Regions from separate parts of the Shewanella sp. GutCb genome, predicted to be linked through region 1. Evidence: riboswitches for the same ligand, from Rfam matches in the RefSeq annotation. Region 1 holds a riboswitch; the other holds the start of a gene.
The links. Region 1 has a riboswitch for lysine ahead of CXF86_RS14910 (Na+/H+ antiporter NhaC family protein). Riboswitches for the same ligand answer to the same signal wherever they lie in the genome.

Region 1 (7,944 bases):
GTGCTGCTTTAATGCCTACACCACCAATATCGTCAACTGATAAGCCAATCGCTTCCATTTGCTGACGAATTTCTTCAATTTTAGCATTACGTTCAGCCATTGCTTCACTTTCTGCTTCAGCTTGAGATGCTTTTTCTTCGATAATTTTTTCGAGCTTTACACCAAGATCTTTTAACTCTTCAAGAGATAACTCTTTAACCGCAGCTTTAAAACGACGACCGTGGGTCAATATATCTAAAAATTCGTTCATAGTGATAGATGTCCAATTAAGATAGAAAAGTATTTTTATATTCTGTCACAAATAATAGGAACTATTTCGATAAGGATCAAATAAAATTTCAATTTAATTGAGAATAAAATATATTAATTAAGATTAATTTGTAATAACAGTGATTATATTTCTCAAATGTTATCAATATCGGTCAATTACTGCTTATCTATTTAGATTAATGTGAACAGTCGTTCGGCTGCATGTTGACGTTAACGTCAACAGCACGTAAAGTAACTCTAATTTCTGTAATAGTTGCTTTGATATATAAGTAGCTATTCGCATAATCCCGTTCATTAAGCGACGTAAGAAGGAAGCCCTATGAAAGTATTGGTGCCAGTAAAACGTGTCGTCGATGCCAATGTAAAGGTCAGGGTTAATGCTGACAATACGAGTATCGATACCGCAAACCTAAAAATGGCGATTAACCCGTTTTGTGAGATTGCAGTAGAAGAAGCCGTTCGTTTAAAAGAAGCGGGAAGTGCTTCTGAAGTGATCGTCATGAGTATTGGCCCAAAAGCTTCGCAGGAGCAATTGAGAACCGCGCTAGCATTAGGTGCTGATCGCGCTATTCATATTCTGACTGATGAAGACCTTGTGCCTTTGTCTGTGGCTAAGCTTATACATGCGGTACAGAAAAAAGAGCAAGTCGACTTAGTTATTTTGGGTAAGCAATCCATCGATAGCGATAACAATCAAACAGGTCAAATGTTAGCGGCTATTGGCAAAATGCCACAAGCAACGTTTGCCTCTGAAATCAAGATGAATGCAGACCAGCTTACGGTCACTCGCGAAGTTGACGGTGGCCTGCAAACATTGATGCTACCTTTACCTGCAGTGGTTACTGCCGACCTACGTTTAAATGAACCTCGTTACGCAAAATTGCCTAACATCATGAAAGCTAAACGTAAGCCACTTGAAACACTGACTCCTGCAGATTTCGATGTGACCTTAAAGTCTCACCAGACAGTCCTTAAAGTGACTCCGCCCGCTGAGCGTAGCGCGGGTGTGATGGTGTCTTCTGTAGAAGAGTTGGTTGAAAAGTTAAAGAATGAAGCGAAGGTGATCTAATGGCAATTTTAGTATTAGCAGAACACGATAACGCCAGTTTAAAACTGGATACCGCTAAAGTGGTTGCTTGCGGTCAAGCGATTGGTGGCGACATTGATGTATTAGTCATCGGTCACAACTGTAATGATGCGGTGAGCAGTGCACAACAGCTCAATGGCGTACGCAAAGTCTTAGTTGCCGATGCTGCCGTTTATGCCAACGGCCTGGCAGAAAATACTGCCGATGTAGTCACTGACGTTGCAGCTGACTATGAGCATATTCTTGCTGCGGCATCAAGCCATGGTAAAGATGTATTGCCGCGCGTTGCAGCTTTACTCGACGTTAACCAGCTTTCAGAAGTGATCGCAGTGGTGAGCAGCGATACGTTTGTCCGCCCTATCTATGCGGGTAGCGCGTTAGCCACAGTCCAGAGCTTGGATGACAAAAAAGTGATGACGGTACGCTCAAGTGCATTTGATGCGGTTGCAAGCGATGGTAGTGCAGAGCTTGTGACACTGACACAAGAGGTTGCACCTCAAGTTGAGTTTATCTCTCAAAGCCTAACGGTATCAGAGCGCCCTGAATTGGGTAATGCTTCTGTTATCGTGTCTGGCGGCCGAGCAATGGGCAACAGTGAGAACTTTGGCATCCTAGAGCAACTTGCTGATAAATTAGGGGGTGCACTGGGTGCATCACGCGCTGCAGTCGATGCAGGCTTTGTACCTAACGATCTGCAAGTGGGTCAAACAGGTAAAATTGTTGCACCAGACTTGTACATTGCTGTCGGTATTTCGGGTGCTATCCAGCATCTAGCTGGCATGAAAGATTCAAAAGTGATTGTGGCTATCAACAAAGATCCAGAAGCGCCTATTTTTCAGGTTGCTGATTATGGATTAGAAGCGGATCTATTTGAAGCGGTTCCACAGCTTTTAGAACTGCTGTAACTCATTAGCCATTATAGCCGTGACAAACTAATAACCGCCAAGTTGTTTTCAATAGGTTGCTAGGCTGTTATCGGTCATGTGTTCGAGTTGGTAATATTTGCGATCTGTGTCACGATAAGCGGCTTTAGGGTAGCATCCCTAAAGCCGCTTATGTTTTTATGTCACTCACGTTAATTAGCTCAGTCTATTTAACGTCCTTAGAAGTAGAGGTGCATTCAATATTAGTACCAATAAGTAGGGTGATGCCTATGACTTGTTGAGAAAGGATTTGATGCCGAAGTGACATAGCATATCGAGGCTTGTTGCTGGGGCTGTTACCAAATAGGAACAGCACTGCCATAGTATTTCTTATCGGGAAGATAAGAAGATTTTATATTGATGTCGAACATTAATATTACTGTGGAGCGCTACTGATAGGACAGGTGTAATCAGCTCTCAATGCTATATCCCACCAGTTCAGTCGGCCTCCATTCGTACTTAACGAAGATAATAATTAAATGACAATTTTAAGTTATGCCGATTCGGCACTTTCGTTGCTGCCTCCGGTAGTGGCAATTGTACTGGCGATGTTAACCCGTCGTGTTTTACTTTCTCTTGGGGTGGGGATCCTACTGGGTGCGCTACTGCTGACAGATTTCTCTGCCGCAAACACTGCCCAATACGTGGGCACAAAAGTCATGTCGCTGGTGTGGGACGATGGCGCACTCAACAGCTGGAACCTATATATTATTGGCTTCCTGATTGTGCTTGGAATGATCACCGCACTCATTACCGTGAGCGGTTCGGCTCGGGCGTTTGCCGAGTGGGCACGTAAGCATATCCGTAATAAGCGTGATGCCAAGCTATTAACCATGTTCCTTGGTTGTGTGGTGTTTATTGATGACTACTTTAATAGCTTAGTGGTGGGTAGCGTCGCAAGACCGCTAACAGACCGTTACTATATCTCGCGTAGTAAGCTTGCTTATCTACTGGATTCAACGGCTGCACCTATCTGTGTGATATCTCCAGTATCGAGCTGGGGCGCGTACATTATTGCCTTGATTGGTGGCATATTAACAGCACATGGATTTACTGATACAGGACATTTGAGCACGTTTGTACAGATGATCCCGATGAACTTCTACGCTATTTTCGCGTTATTACTGCTACTGTGTGTCGCACTAATGGGACTTGATATCGGTCCTATGCGTCAACATGAGCTTAATGCACAAAAAGGTAGCCTTTATGATGAATCTAAAGGATTACCACCTGGTGCTAGCTCTGGATTACCAGAAGCTGATACGGGTAAAATCATCGGTTTGTTTTTGCCTATTACGGTACTGGTGTTTGCCACATTCTACTTTATGGTCAGTAGTGGTGGTGATGCGCTTGCCGCTAAAAACGAAACTTTCAGCCTGATTGGCGCGTTTGAAAATACTGACGTTGGCTCATCACTATTCTTTGGTGCTTTAATTGGTTTAGCCGTGACGCTAGCGCTTATTATTTACCAAGGTGTAGATAAGAAGATGATCGTTAAAGGCTTGGTCGAAGGCATTAAGTCTATGCTGCCAGCAATCTATATATTGGTATTTGCCTGGACGATTTCAGGCGTTATTGGTCAGCTTGAGACTGGCAAGTATATGGCAAGTTTAGCGACCGGTAATATTCCGTTTGCGATGTTGCCAGCTGTCCTCTTTATCTTGGCAGGCTTAACAGCGTTCTCGACTGGAACGAGCTGGGGCACATTCGGTATTATGTTACCCATTGCCGCTGATATGGCGATGGGCAGTCATACGAGTATGATGTTGCCAATGCTTGCAGCTGTGCTCGCGGGCGCTGTGTTTGGTGACCATTGTTCACCTATTTCTGATACCACGATTTTGTCGTCAACCGGTGCAAACTGTCATCATATCGACCATGTGATGACGCAGTTACCTTATGCACTGATTGTCGCAGGTATTAGCCTAGGCGGTTACATCGTACTCGGTTTCACTGAATCAGTGTATGCCGGCTTATTGACCTGTAGTGTGCTGTTTGTGATTAGCGTGATAATACTGCGGATTAAATCTCGTCAGGGGATCACGGCTTAGCTAAGTGATAAGCCGTTAGTTTGTTGATTGCGCTTATCGTAAGGCATTAAAAAGCCGTTCTCAGTTGAGAACGGCTTTTTTGTGAGGACGATTTAAGCCTTAGTCGTTTAGGCCACGACGCTTAAGCAATGCTTCAGTGGTTGGCTCTTGACCTCTAAAGGCTTTGTAGGCATCCATTGGTGCAACAGTATTGCCGACCTCTCGAATAGTTTTTCTAAATTTCATGCCTATTTCACGATTCAATCCACCTTGGGTTTGCACGTAAGCAAAGGCATCTGCAGCTAGAATTTCACTCCACATGTAAGCGTAATAACTGGCTGAATAGCCGCCAGGAAACGCATGAGCAAAGTAGGTCGACTTATATCTTGGTGGTACCGCAGGCAAGTCGACGCCGTGCTTTTTAAGTGCCGCAGCTTCAAAACTGGCGACATCTTGCAGTGGCGCATCAGCTTTAAGTGAGTGCCACTCTAAATCGAGCAGGGCGGCTGACATATATTCAAGTGTATCGAAGCCTTGGTTGAAGCTACGCGATTTAAGCAACTTATTAAGTAGCTCTTCAGGAATAGGCTCGCCGGTTTCATAATGCTTGGCGTAGTTGGCTAACACCTTAGGGTGCGCAGCCCAATCTTCTTCGAAAGTTGATGGAAACTCAACAAAGTCACGTGAAACCGCAGTGCCCGAAAGCGTCGGGTAGGTGACTTTAGAGAACATGCCATGAGTGCCGTGACCCATTTCGTGGAACATGGTGGTGACTTCATCATAGCTAACAAAGGTCGGCTCGCCCGCGGGGGCTTTTTTAATGTTCATTACGTTAACCACAACAGGCTTGCTATTTAGCAGCTCAGATTGGGTCACAAACGAGCTCATCCAAGCGCCGCCACGTTTGCCTTCACGGGCAAAATAGTCGGCGTAGAAAATCGCTAAGCTAGTGCCATCTTCATCAAACATCTCATAGGCTTTAACATCTGGGTGGTATACCGGTAAGTCTGGACGCGGGGTTAAACTCACACCATAAAGCGCGTTAAGGGTGAAGAACACGCCGTCTTCTAACACGCGGTCAAACTCAAAATAGGGGCGAATAGCACTAGCGTCTAAGTCATACTTATCTTTACGCACAAGCTCGGCATAATAGGCCCAGTCCCATGGGGCAAGTTCAAAATCAGCGCCTGTTTTGCCTATCATGGCTTGAATGTCGGCAGCTTCTTTATTGGTGTTGGCAACAACGGCTGGCACCATAGAGCCGAACATCTTGTAAACGGCTTCTGGCGTTTTGGCCATTTGTGGCGCAAGGCGGTAATCAGCCCAGCTATCAAATCCAAGCAGTTCAGCGCGCTCTGCTCGCAGTTGCGCTAAACGAGCCACAAAAGAGGCCGTTTCGTTTTCGCCTTCAAGACCACGATTAGCTGAGGCTTGCCACACTTGCTGACGCAGTTCGCGATTGTCTAACTGGGTCAGCACAGGCTGACGCGTAGTGTTAGTGATATTGAGTTGATATTTACCGTCGTGGCCGTTAGCTTTAGCATCTGCCGCCGCGGCGCGAATCGCGCTATCAGATAAACCCGTAAGTTCAGCTTTATTGTTTACAACAATCGCAATCTCTTTGGTCAGTCTCATTAAGCGCTGAGCAAATTCATTGGTGAGCGTTGATTGTTCTTCGTTTAATGCGCGGATCTGCTGTTTTTGATTATCGTTGAGCTTAGCGCCCGCACGAACAAAACGCTGATAGTAAACCTCAACTAAGCGGTTAGCCTCTGCTGACAAGTTAAGATCAGCTCGGCTGTTATAGATACTCTCTACGCGAGTAAATAACGCTGGATTGAGATTGATATTATCTGAATGCGCTGCCATTTTCGGCGCCATGTTACCTTGTACTTGGCGTAACGTTGGGTTGCTGTTTGAGCCAGTCAGGTTATAGAACACTTTAGAGGTTCGGTTTAGCAGCTCGCCACTTTTCTCCATCGCAACGATGGTATTTTCAAATGTTGCAGCATTTGGGTTATTCGCTATTTCGAGGATCTCTTGATAATGCTCACTGATCCCTAGTTCGAGTGCTGGCGCAAAGTGCTCATCTTTAATCAAGCTAAAATCAGGTGCTTGGTATTGTAAGGCACTGGCTTGTAAGAAAGGATTCTGAGTCTGAATCATAGTCGCTGCCGTTGGATCATTTTTAGTCGTTGAACAGGCGCTTAATGCGAGCGTTGCAGTAATAGCGGCTGCGATGAGTGTTTTATGCATCGAGTGATAATTCCCTAATTATAGTTATTTTTTCTGATGAGTCTGTAAGTGACATTAGCAATTGTTTGTTAACTGATGCTTAAGAATGGGGGAATTGATTTTGTGTTTGGTGTCTTTCATGACGATAGATATGGATTTGAAAGGGTCATTTTGTATGGCAAACGCAGACTGGGGGGATGTGGTTAATCTTGCCCCAAATTATGTTGAGATAAGCGGGCTTTAAAATTGGTGTTAACTCGCTAGCTTGCCGCTATTGTCTAGACGGTTACGCTGCGTAGAGTGATAAAACCAGTGATAAACATAACGGATGATCAGCCTCACTATATCGTGGGTTGTGGATGATTTCTGTTAGCGAACAATGCTAGACTAACAACGAATTCATCCTTAAGGACTCTTGGTTTGGCGCAACTCTATTTTTATTATTCGGCAATGAATGCCGGTAAGTCGACTTCACTATTACAGTCTTCATATAATTACCGTGAACGCGGTATGAATACTTTAGTCATGACAGCGTCAATCGATAATCGATATGGTGTAGGTAAAGTGTCCTCGCGTATTGGCATTGAGACCGAAGCGCAAGTATTTGGCAGTGGTGATGATTTAACCAGTATGATCAGCACGGCTCACGATGAGCAAACGCTGCACTGTATTTTAATCGATGAATCTCAGTTCTTAAGTAAAGAGCAGGTCAAGCAGCTTACTTATGTGGTTGATATTCTGGATATCCCAGTGCTGTGTTATGGCCTTAAAACCGATTTCCAAGGTGAGTTATTTACGGGTAGCCAATACTTACTTGCATGGGCTGATAAGTTAGTCGAGCTGAAAACGATTTGTCACTGCGGTCGTAAAGCCAATATGGTGGTGCGTCTAGATGATGATGGCAAGCCAATGCGAGAGGGTGAACAGGTTGCTATTGGTGGTAATGAAAGCTACGAGTCGGTTTGCCGTAAACACTTCAGAGAGTTTATCTGGGATTAACCTCTTGTTGTTCTAACATCAATTGAGACCCTTTAGAAGCCAGTCGCTAACCGCCACTGGCTTTTTTGTTGTGTCTGTTTAAACATTTGTTAGCCATAAAAAAGCGGCAAGCTTTAAGGTTGCCGCTTATTGTTAGACTCACAAGGATTGAATCGCTATTCAATGTTCGCCGACGTCAGGATAACCAGCAAGGTTAGTCTACTAATCCACGATGCTTGAGTAGAGCATCTACGCTAGGTTTTCTGCCGGTAAATTTGATGTAGTCTTGCATCAAATCTTCACTGTTACCTTTAGAAAGTACATTATCGCGGAATTTGTTACCGTTCTCCAATGACAAACCGCCGTTATGGCTCATGTAATCGAATGCATCAGCGGCAAAGACTTCGGTCCATAGATAGGC
Region 2 (7,944 bases), on a different contig from region 1:
GGCCTGCTGTATTATTTCTCCGTTAATAGTAACCAAGTCAAACTGCTTAATACCGGTGAAGGCTTTGCAACGGATGCGAGGTTGTCTCCTAAGGGCAATTTGGTCTCTTTTGTGCGTGAGCAAAACCTGTATGTGCTTGATCTCAAAACCGAGAAAGTGACTGCGCTAACAACCGATGGCGGCGGGGCAATCAAAAATGCCATGGCTGAATTTGTCGCGCAAGAAGAGATGGGCCGTATGACAGGCTATTGGTGGTCACCGGATGAGTCGGCGATTGCTTATACCCGCATTGATGAGTCTGGCGTGGAGCTGGTGACGCGCAATGAAATTTATGCAGATGGCATCAAGCTGACTGAGCAACGTTACCCTTATGCGGGTAAAAACAACGTTAAAATTGAACTTGGCGTAGTGTCGCTTAATGACAAAAAGGTCGCTTGGGTTGATTTAGGCAAAGAGACAGATATCTACCTGCCGCGGGTTAAGTGGTTACCTGATAGCAAGCAGTTGTCGTACCAATGGCAAAGTCGTGATCAACAATCACTCGATTTAAGAGTGGTCAATATTGATGACATCAAGCGCAATAAAAACTTAGTGCAAGAGCGCAGCCAAGCTTGGGTTAATCTCAATGATGATCTGCACTTTTTAAAGCAACAAAAAGCCTTTATCTGGGCATCTGAGCGTGATGGATTTAACCACCTTTATTTGATTGGACTGGATGGCAACGTTATTCGTCAACTCACCAAGGGGGATTGGGCGGTTGATGACGTCGAGTTTATCGATGAAAAAGCGGGCCAAGTTTACTTTACTGGCCGCCAAACTAAAGTGACTGAGAAGCAGTTATACCGCGTCGCTATTGCGGGTGGCAAGGTCGAGCCAATCAGTACTCGTTCTGGTATGCACTCAACGGTGTTTGCTGACAATCAAGCTGTCTACTTGGACTATTTCAGTAGTTTATCGCAACCACCTCAGGTGAGCTTACATGACGATTCTGGCAAGCGCCTTGCTTGGGTAGAGCAAAACGAAGTCAAGCCAGGACATCCGCTGTATGACTACTTTGGTTTATGGCAAGTACCGGAGTTTGGTGAGTTAACCGCTGAAGATGGTCAAGCATTGCAATATAGAATGTTTAAGCCAACCCATTTTGATGCCAGTAAGAAATATCCAGTGGTGGTGCGTGTTTATGGCGGCCCACATGCTCAACTGGTGACAAACAGTTGGAGTCATCAAGATTACTTTACTCAACACCTACTGCAGCAGGGTTTTATCGTTTATCAACTGGATAACCGCGGTTCAGCTCATCGTGGTACTAAGTTTGAGTATGTCATCTATAAGCAGTTAGGTGATGCTGAAGTGAACGACCAGAAGGTGGGGGTCGATTACCTTCGCAGTTTGCCTTTTGTTGATGGCGACAATATTGCTATCTACGGCCATAGCTATGGCGGTTATATGGCATTAATGAGCTTGTTTAAAGCGCCAGACTACTTTAAAGCGGCTATCTCCGGAGCGCCAGTGTCTGATTGGTCACTGTACGATACGCATTACACCGAGCGTTATCTTAGCCACCCAGAGACGAATGCTAAAGGGTATGAGGCGAGCAGTGTATTGCCGTATGTGAAAGGCTACGAGTCTGGACTGCTGATGTACCACGGTATGGCAGATGACAATGTACTATTTGAAAATAGCACTCGAGTTTATAAAGCCCTACAAGATGAAGGTAAGCTATTCCAGATGATTGATTACCCTGGTTCAAAACACTCTATGCGCGGCGAGAAGGTTAGAGTGCACTTATATCGTTCTTTAGCTGACTTCTTAGAGCGTGAATTGAAATAGTACTATCGCTAAGTTAAAAATAGGCATGGAGGTTTTTTATGACTCTTTGCCTATATTTTATTAACTAAAGATTAAACATCGTTAATAATAAGACTATTTATTCTAAAAAAGCCAAAGGCAGAATGGAACTATACTCCTAAATATATATAGGAGTATGGTTAGCATATTTGACAAATGGTGTTTATCTGCTACCAATGTTTAGCTTAGTGTTGAATACACTTAAGGTTTAATTAAGCATTATATTGTTTTTTACGCAGTAAATTTTACTATTTTAAAACACAAATTTTAGAAACAAAAAAGCCAGTCAAATGACTGGCTTTTATTTTATTCGATTATCGAATTAGTCTTCTAAGTTACCACAAAAACGGTAACCTTCACCGTGGATCGTAGCGATGATTTCTGGCGTATCAGGCAAGCTTTCGAAATGCTTACGGATGCGACGAATAGTTACGTCTACAGTACGGTCATGTGGCTTAAGCTCACGACCTGTCATCTTCATTAGCAAGTCAGCACGGCTAAGGATCTTACCTGGGTTCTCTACAAAGTGCAGCATAGCGCGGAACTCACTACGTGGCAGCTTATATGACTCACCCTGTGGGCTGACTAGAGAACGACTGTTTATTTCTAAGCTCCAAGCGTTGAAACGGTAGAACTCAACAGCGCTTTTCTCTTCAGACTCAACACCAGTGCTATTGACACGTGTTAGTAAGTTGCGAGCACGAATAGTCAATTCACGAGGATTGAATGGCTTAGTGATGTAATCATCTGCACCGATTTCAAGTCCAAGGATCTTGTCTACTTCGTTATCACGGCCCGTTAGGAAGATCAGGCCAATGTTATTTATTTCACGAAGCTCACGGGCTAATAAAAGTCCGTTTTTACCTGGTAGATTAATATCCATCACGACCAAGTTAATTTTATTGTCTTGCATAGCTTTATGCATTTCAGCGCCGTCATTGGCTTCAGATACCACATATCCTTCTGCTTCAAAAATACTTCTAAGTGTGTTTCTGGTAACGGCTTCATCTTCAACAATCAGAATGTGCGGGTTTTGCATATTAATTACCTAATTTCTGTCAATTCTATTCTAACCATGAGTATAAGTACTTTTATACTCCATCTAGTTATGCTGATATTTCACTGATACACGTTGGTGTTTTCAAAATATATTCTGAAACGGCAACACACTTCATGATAAGTAAAGTATGGGTATCTCACATATGGAAAACGTAAACTGTATTCTCTTCGATAAACAATAAGTACAAGAAGTTCCTTAACTATTGTTTTTTTTTGAAGTTTAAATGTTAAATCAAACATAGATCACATTTGATACAGCCGTGTGGATTACTCTTCTATCTGTTTCAGATATATGTAACAAAGTGTGTCATTACATGTATGCAGTGAGAGTCAATCAACAAGACCCATTGTACTCGTTTTAGGCATTTGTTAACAAATGAAATGTTAACAAATTTACGCCAAGGCATGACTTAGATCACTATATTACACCTAAGTGACTGATATTTATACAATGTAATTTTTTATTTACTGTGAGCTATATCACGCGCCTAGCGAGTCCTAACGATTTAGCTATAATAAAATCACCTCAAGTGGAGAGTTTGTTAGCAATGGACCAGTCAGTCGAATGCCTTTGGCGCTATTATCAAGAAACGCAATTCCTGATCACGCAAGGATTGTCCTCTAAAATATCTTTTGCAATCATCACTGCACACAATCCAAGAGGTAAGACGCTTACTCCTTGCCAAAATCGACTGCTAGATCGAAAGCTGCAGCAAGCTATCCTCATGTTACGTCGACCCTATCGAGCGATGGTGGGGGCATCGCAAGATCGTAAACACATGGAAAAGAGCTGGGCGGTGTCGACCGATAAAGCGTCAGCAATCGAATTAGGGTGTCAGTTCAACCAAAACGCTATCTATTACGTAGAAGATGATCAGTTGCAATTGGTCCCATGCTTATTGTCAGGGCAGGAAACTTCGCTCGGCGCTTTCTCGCCGCGGGTCAACGTGGTTCATGAATTTCCAGACCGGGTGTAATTCTTAAGTTGTATAAATTTCGTTTGACTTGAACGTGTTATTTATATACTTTTTACTCTCTTGGTTTGTGTACAAATTGAGTACAGAAGAGGAGCGTTAACTAGGTAGTGAATGAAAGGGGACCAAACCCCATTGACCATTCATGATGGAGATTAACGCCGAGATACTAAAGACGTTTTGGCACTGTCTTATGTATTGGTCGTTCAGGCTGAATCCTGACGATTGTCACCTATATTATGGTGGAGAGCTTCTGGTGACGATCGCTGTTTCCCATCTCTGGGGTGCATATCTTAGCACCAGGCTCTTCGAACGAAGTTAGTTCGGAGCTTATTCATGTTAGTTTTTCTCTCAGTTTTTATACCTGTTTCTATATCAGTATCTATATTAGTTTTTAACGATATCCAATCGACATTGTGTTCACTCCATGTGGAGGCATCTTTATGTCCGTAATTCATACGTTAACCGTTGCTAAGTTTGGCGGTACCTCTGTTGCAGATTACGATGCTATGCATCGCTGTGCGGATATCATCATCAATAACACCGCCACTAAAGTGGTGGTGGTGAGTGCTTCTAGTGGGGTGACTAATAAACTCGTTGCGCTGACCCAAGCTACAACAACGGATGAATATCGTAAGCAGTTAATTAAGCAGATAGCTTCTATTCAATATCAAATTCTCGATAGATTAGGGAACCCAAGTGATGTTGCTGCCAAAATTGATGCGGTACTCAGTCATATTTCAGATCTAGCTGAACGTCTAGTGCTAACTCGCCATAAGGCTGTTGTTGATGAGCTGTTGTCTCAAGGCGAAATGTGTTCATCGATTTTTTTTGCTGCAGTATTACGAGAAAAAGGCGCTTCGGCCTCAGCATTTGATGTAAGGCAAGTGATGCGTACGGACAGTCACCATGGCCGTGCCGAACCACAAATTGAGGCGATATCTGAGCTTGCAGCGCTGTATTTAACCCCTCTATTAGCATCGCAAGTGATCGTGACTCAGGGGTTTATTGGTGCCGATGCTGAGGGGGCTACAACGACATTAGGCAGGGGCGGCAGTGACTATTCCGCTGCTCTACTTGCAGAAGCACTGCGTGCTACCTCGGTTGAGATTTGGACTGATGTTGCTGGGATCTATACTACGGATCCAAGACTGGCCCCGAATGCTAAGCCTATACCTGAGATAAGTTTTAATGAAGCGGCAGAGATGGCCACGTTTGGTGCCAAAGTGCTGCATCCTGCCACTATTTTGCCCGCAGTACGCCAAAAAATCCAAGTCTTTGTAGGATCTAGCTGGGCACCAGAGCAAGGAGGTACCTGGATCCGACATCAGGTGTCTGACGAGCCCGTTTATCGCGCAGTTGCCGTAAGACGAGATCAAACATTATTGAATCTGCACAGCTTGCAAATGCTACACGCACAAGGCTTTTTAGCGGAGACGTTTGCAACGTTGGCACGGCATAAAATCAGTGTTGATCTCATCACCACCTCTGAAGTGAATGTGGCGTTAACACTCGATAAAACCGGCTCTGACTCGAGTGGTAACGGTCTGTTAAGTGAGCCTTTACTGCAAGAACTCTCTCAGCATTGCCGCGTGCGGGTAGAAGACGGTTTGGCATTAGTGGCTGTGATTGGTAATAGAATCGCTTCAACGGCGGGGGTATGTCGCCGGGTGTTTGAAGTATTAGAGCCGCATAACGTTCGAATGATCTGCCAAGGTGCGAGCCCTCATAATCTGTGTGTATTGGTTGAAGAGGCAGAAGCTGCAGATGTTATTCGTGCTTTGCATGAAAACCTGTTTGAATCTTAATTACTGTTTACCCAAGGAATAGACTGCACATGATGCAATTTACCCAATCTAGCTTAATCGTCGGAGAACTGGCGACGGGGCAAGAGTTGAGAGTGCCTGTGTATCATCTGGCCGCAAAAGATCCATCTGCGCCAAAAGTGTTTTTGCAAGCGAATGTTCATGGAGCAGAAGTGCAAGGCAACGCAGTGATATTCCAGCTGATGAAACAGTTGGAAGCTATGGATGTTCGGGGGGAGATCACCTTACTGCCGCTGGCAAATCCATTAGGTATCAATCAAAAGAGTGGTGAATTTACGCTAGGCCGTTTTGATCCTATCACCGGTGTTAATTGGAACAGAGAATATTTAGATCACCAGATAGATATCCCAAATTGGTACTCAGAGCATTGCCATTTAAGTGATGAATTGCTCAACCAAGCCTTTAGGCTACAGCTTATAGCGTCTTGCCAGGCTCACTTGGCGAACCCTTGGGGGGTGACAACGGGTAAAAGACTGGCTATAAGCTTACAAATGTTGGCGCATCAAGCGGACATAGTGATTGACCTACATACCGGGCCTAAGTCTTGTAAGCATCTTTATTGCCCTGAATACGCACAAAGTTCGGCTAAATTCTTCTCGATCCCTTATAGCTTAATTATGCCTAATAGTTTTGGTGGCGCGATGGATGAAGCCGCATTCTGTCCATGGTGGGAGTTGGTGGAGTATGCCGCAACACAAGAGCGAGAATTGAATGTAGCAGTGTCGGCTTTTACATTGGAACTGGCGAGCCAAGAGCGTATCGATATGGATGACGCCCGAGAAGATGCACTGGGGATTTTAGCCTATTTGAGTCATCGAGGCGTGATGGCCGATCAAGTGGCTCCTGCGGTAATGGCACGTTATGGCTGCTTACTGAAAGACTACAAAAAATATCACTCACCGAAAGGCGGTATGGTTGAGTATTTAGCACAACCCGGCGAACCGTTACAGGCTAACCAACCTCTGGCCAATATATTAAGGCTTGATTGTTATGGCACTGAAGAGGAGTTAACCCCGCTATACCTCGAACAAGATTGTGTGCCCATCCTCCACTTTGCTTCTGCTTCAGTCTATCAAGGGACTGAGCTATACAAGCTGATGACCAATGTGTTTGAGCTAAATTAAAGCTCAGGTTTTTATGAAAATAAATCTGATATCCATTTTTTGTTTATACTCTAAACCTAGCGATTATCTTCGATTAGTAGTTCGTTATTTATACGAAACTAGTATTAATAGGTTAGTTATAAGTAATGTAACGTTTACAGCTTGGTTTCTTTGTGTTCCCACTTGTAATACTTGTTAATTAAATGTTTGCCGCTTTGTTTTTATTATGTTAATAATGCTCCCCCCTCAGTCGAATATGCTACAGAAAGTTATTTGGCGTTAACTTTCCTCTTGTTGGAGAGTAGGGACCATAACAAAGCAGGATATAACAAAAAATACTTTTAAGTATTAAGGAATTGACAAGTGAAAACCAAAATCGCAATTGCAGTATCTACTGCGCTAATCACCATGTCAGCGAGTGCGATCAGTGCGCCGTCTGACTACAATATTACTCTCTCAAAATCAGCGGAAGCTAGAGTTCAAATTAAGAACGTAGATTCAAAGTCATACGCTGAAAATCAAATTGTTCGTAATAACGCTATTTTTACACCAGAAGCTAACTTAGGCTCAGGTGCATATCGATACTTTGTGCGTTTGATCGAAAATCCAGTAGCGCTTTATCAAGGCGGTATTGCGGGATATAAAGCGACATCTGTTGAGAAAGTACAAGGCAAAAATAGAAAGTTAGATGTTACGAGTGCCAATGTAAAATCTTACCGTTCATTTCTGAATTCACGTCAAGACAGCGTGATTCAGAAAGCCACTGCTGCACTGGGTGAGCTAAATGTAAAGCAAAGAACTACATTAGCGTACAACGGTCTAGTCGTTGAAATGACTCAAGCTCAAGCCGCTAAGTTAGCTAATGTTGCAGGAATTGCTAACATCCAGCGCGAAATTCTACGTAAGACAATGACTGACTCTGGCCCTGCGATTATCAAGGCACCAGCAATCTGGAGCGGAGAGGCTACAGGTACTGAAAGTAAAGGCGAAGGAATGATTGTTGGTATCATTGATACCGGTATCAACACCGACCATCCTTCATTTGCCGATGTTGGTGGCGATAAATATGATCACTCAAACCCATGGGGACCAGGCGTGTACTCTGGCGATTGTGCTGGTGATTTCGCAGAGCTT

Region 2: linked by a shared signal. The riboswitch ahead of lysC (lysine-sensitive aspartokinase 3) and the one ahead of CXF86_RS14910 (Na+/H+ antiporter NhaC family protein) in region 1 are both predicted to bind lysine.

The regions. Positions count from the first base shown of each region.
Region 1 covers NZ_PJBL01000025.1:120,433-128,376, forward strand. The annotation lists gene CXF86_RS14895 (H-NS histone family protein) at 1-250, opposite strand, end outside; gene CXF86_RS14900 (electron transfer flavoprotein subunit beta/FixA family protein) at 590-1,339, shown strand; gene CXF86_RS14905 (electron transfer flavoprotein subunit alpha/FixB family protein) at 1,339-2,262, shown strand; lysine riboswitch at 2,459-2,680, shown strand; gene CXF86_RS14910 (Na+/H+ antiporter NhaC family protein) at 2,760-4,331, shown strand; gene CXF86_RS14915 (M3 family metallopeptidase) at 4,431-6,566, opposite strand; gene CXF86_RS14920 (thymidine kinase) at 6,966-7,544, shown strand; gene CXF86_RS14925 (M3 family metallopeptidase) at 7,738-7,944, opposite strand, start outside.
Region 2 covers NZ_PJBL01000024.1:38,553-46,496, forward strand. The annotation lists gene CXF86_RS14220 (S9 family peptidase) at 1-1,830, shown strand, start outside; gene arcA (two-component system response regulator ArcA) at 2,171-2,887, opposite strand; gene CXF86_RS14230 (DUF3293 domain-containing protein) at 3,456-3,884, shown strand; lysine riboswitch at 3,963-4,142, shown strand; gene lysC (lysine-sensitive aspartokinase 3) at 4,325-5,689, shown strand; gene CXF86_RS14240 (succinylglutamate desuccinylase/aspartoacylase family protein) at 5,722-6,831, shown strand; gene CXF86_RS14245 (S8 family serine peptidase) at 7,174-7,944, shown strand, end outside.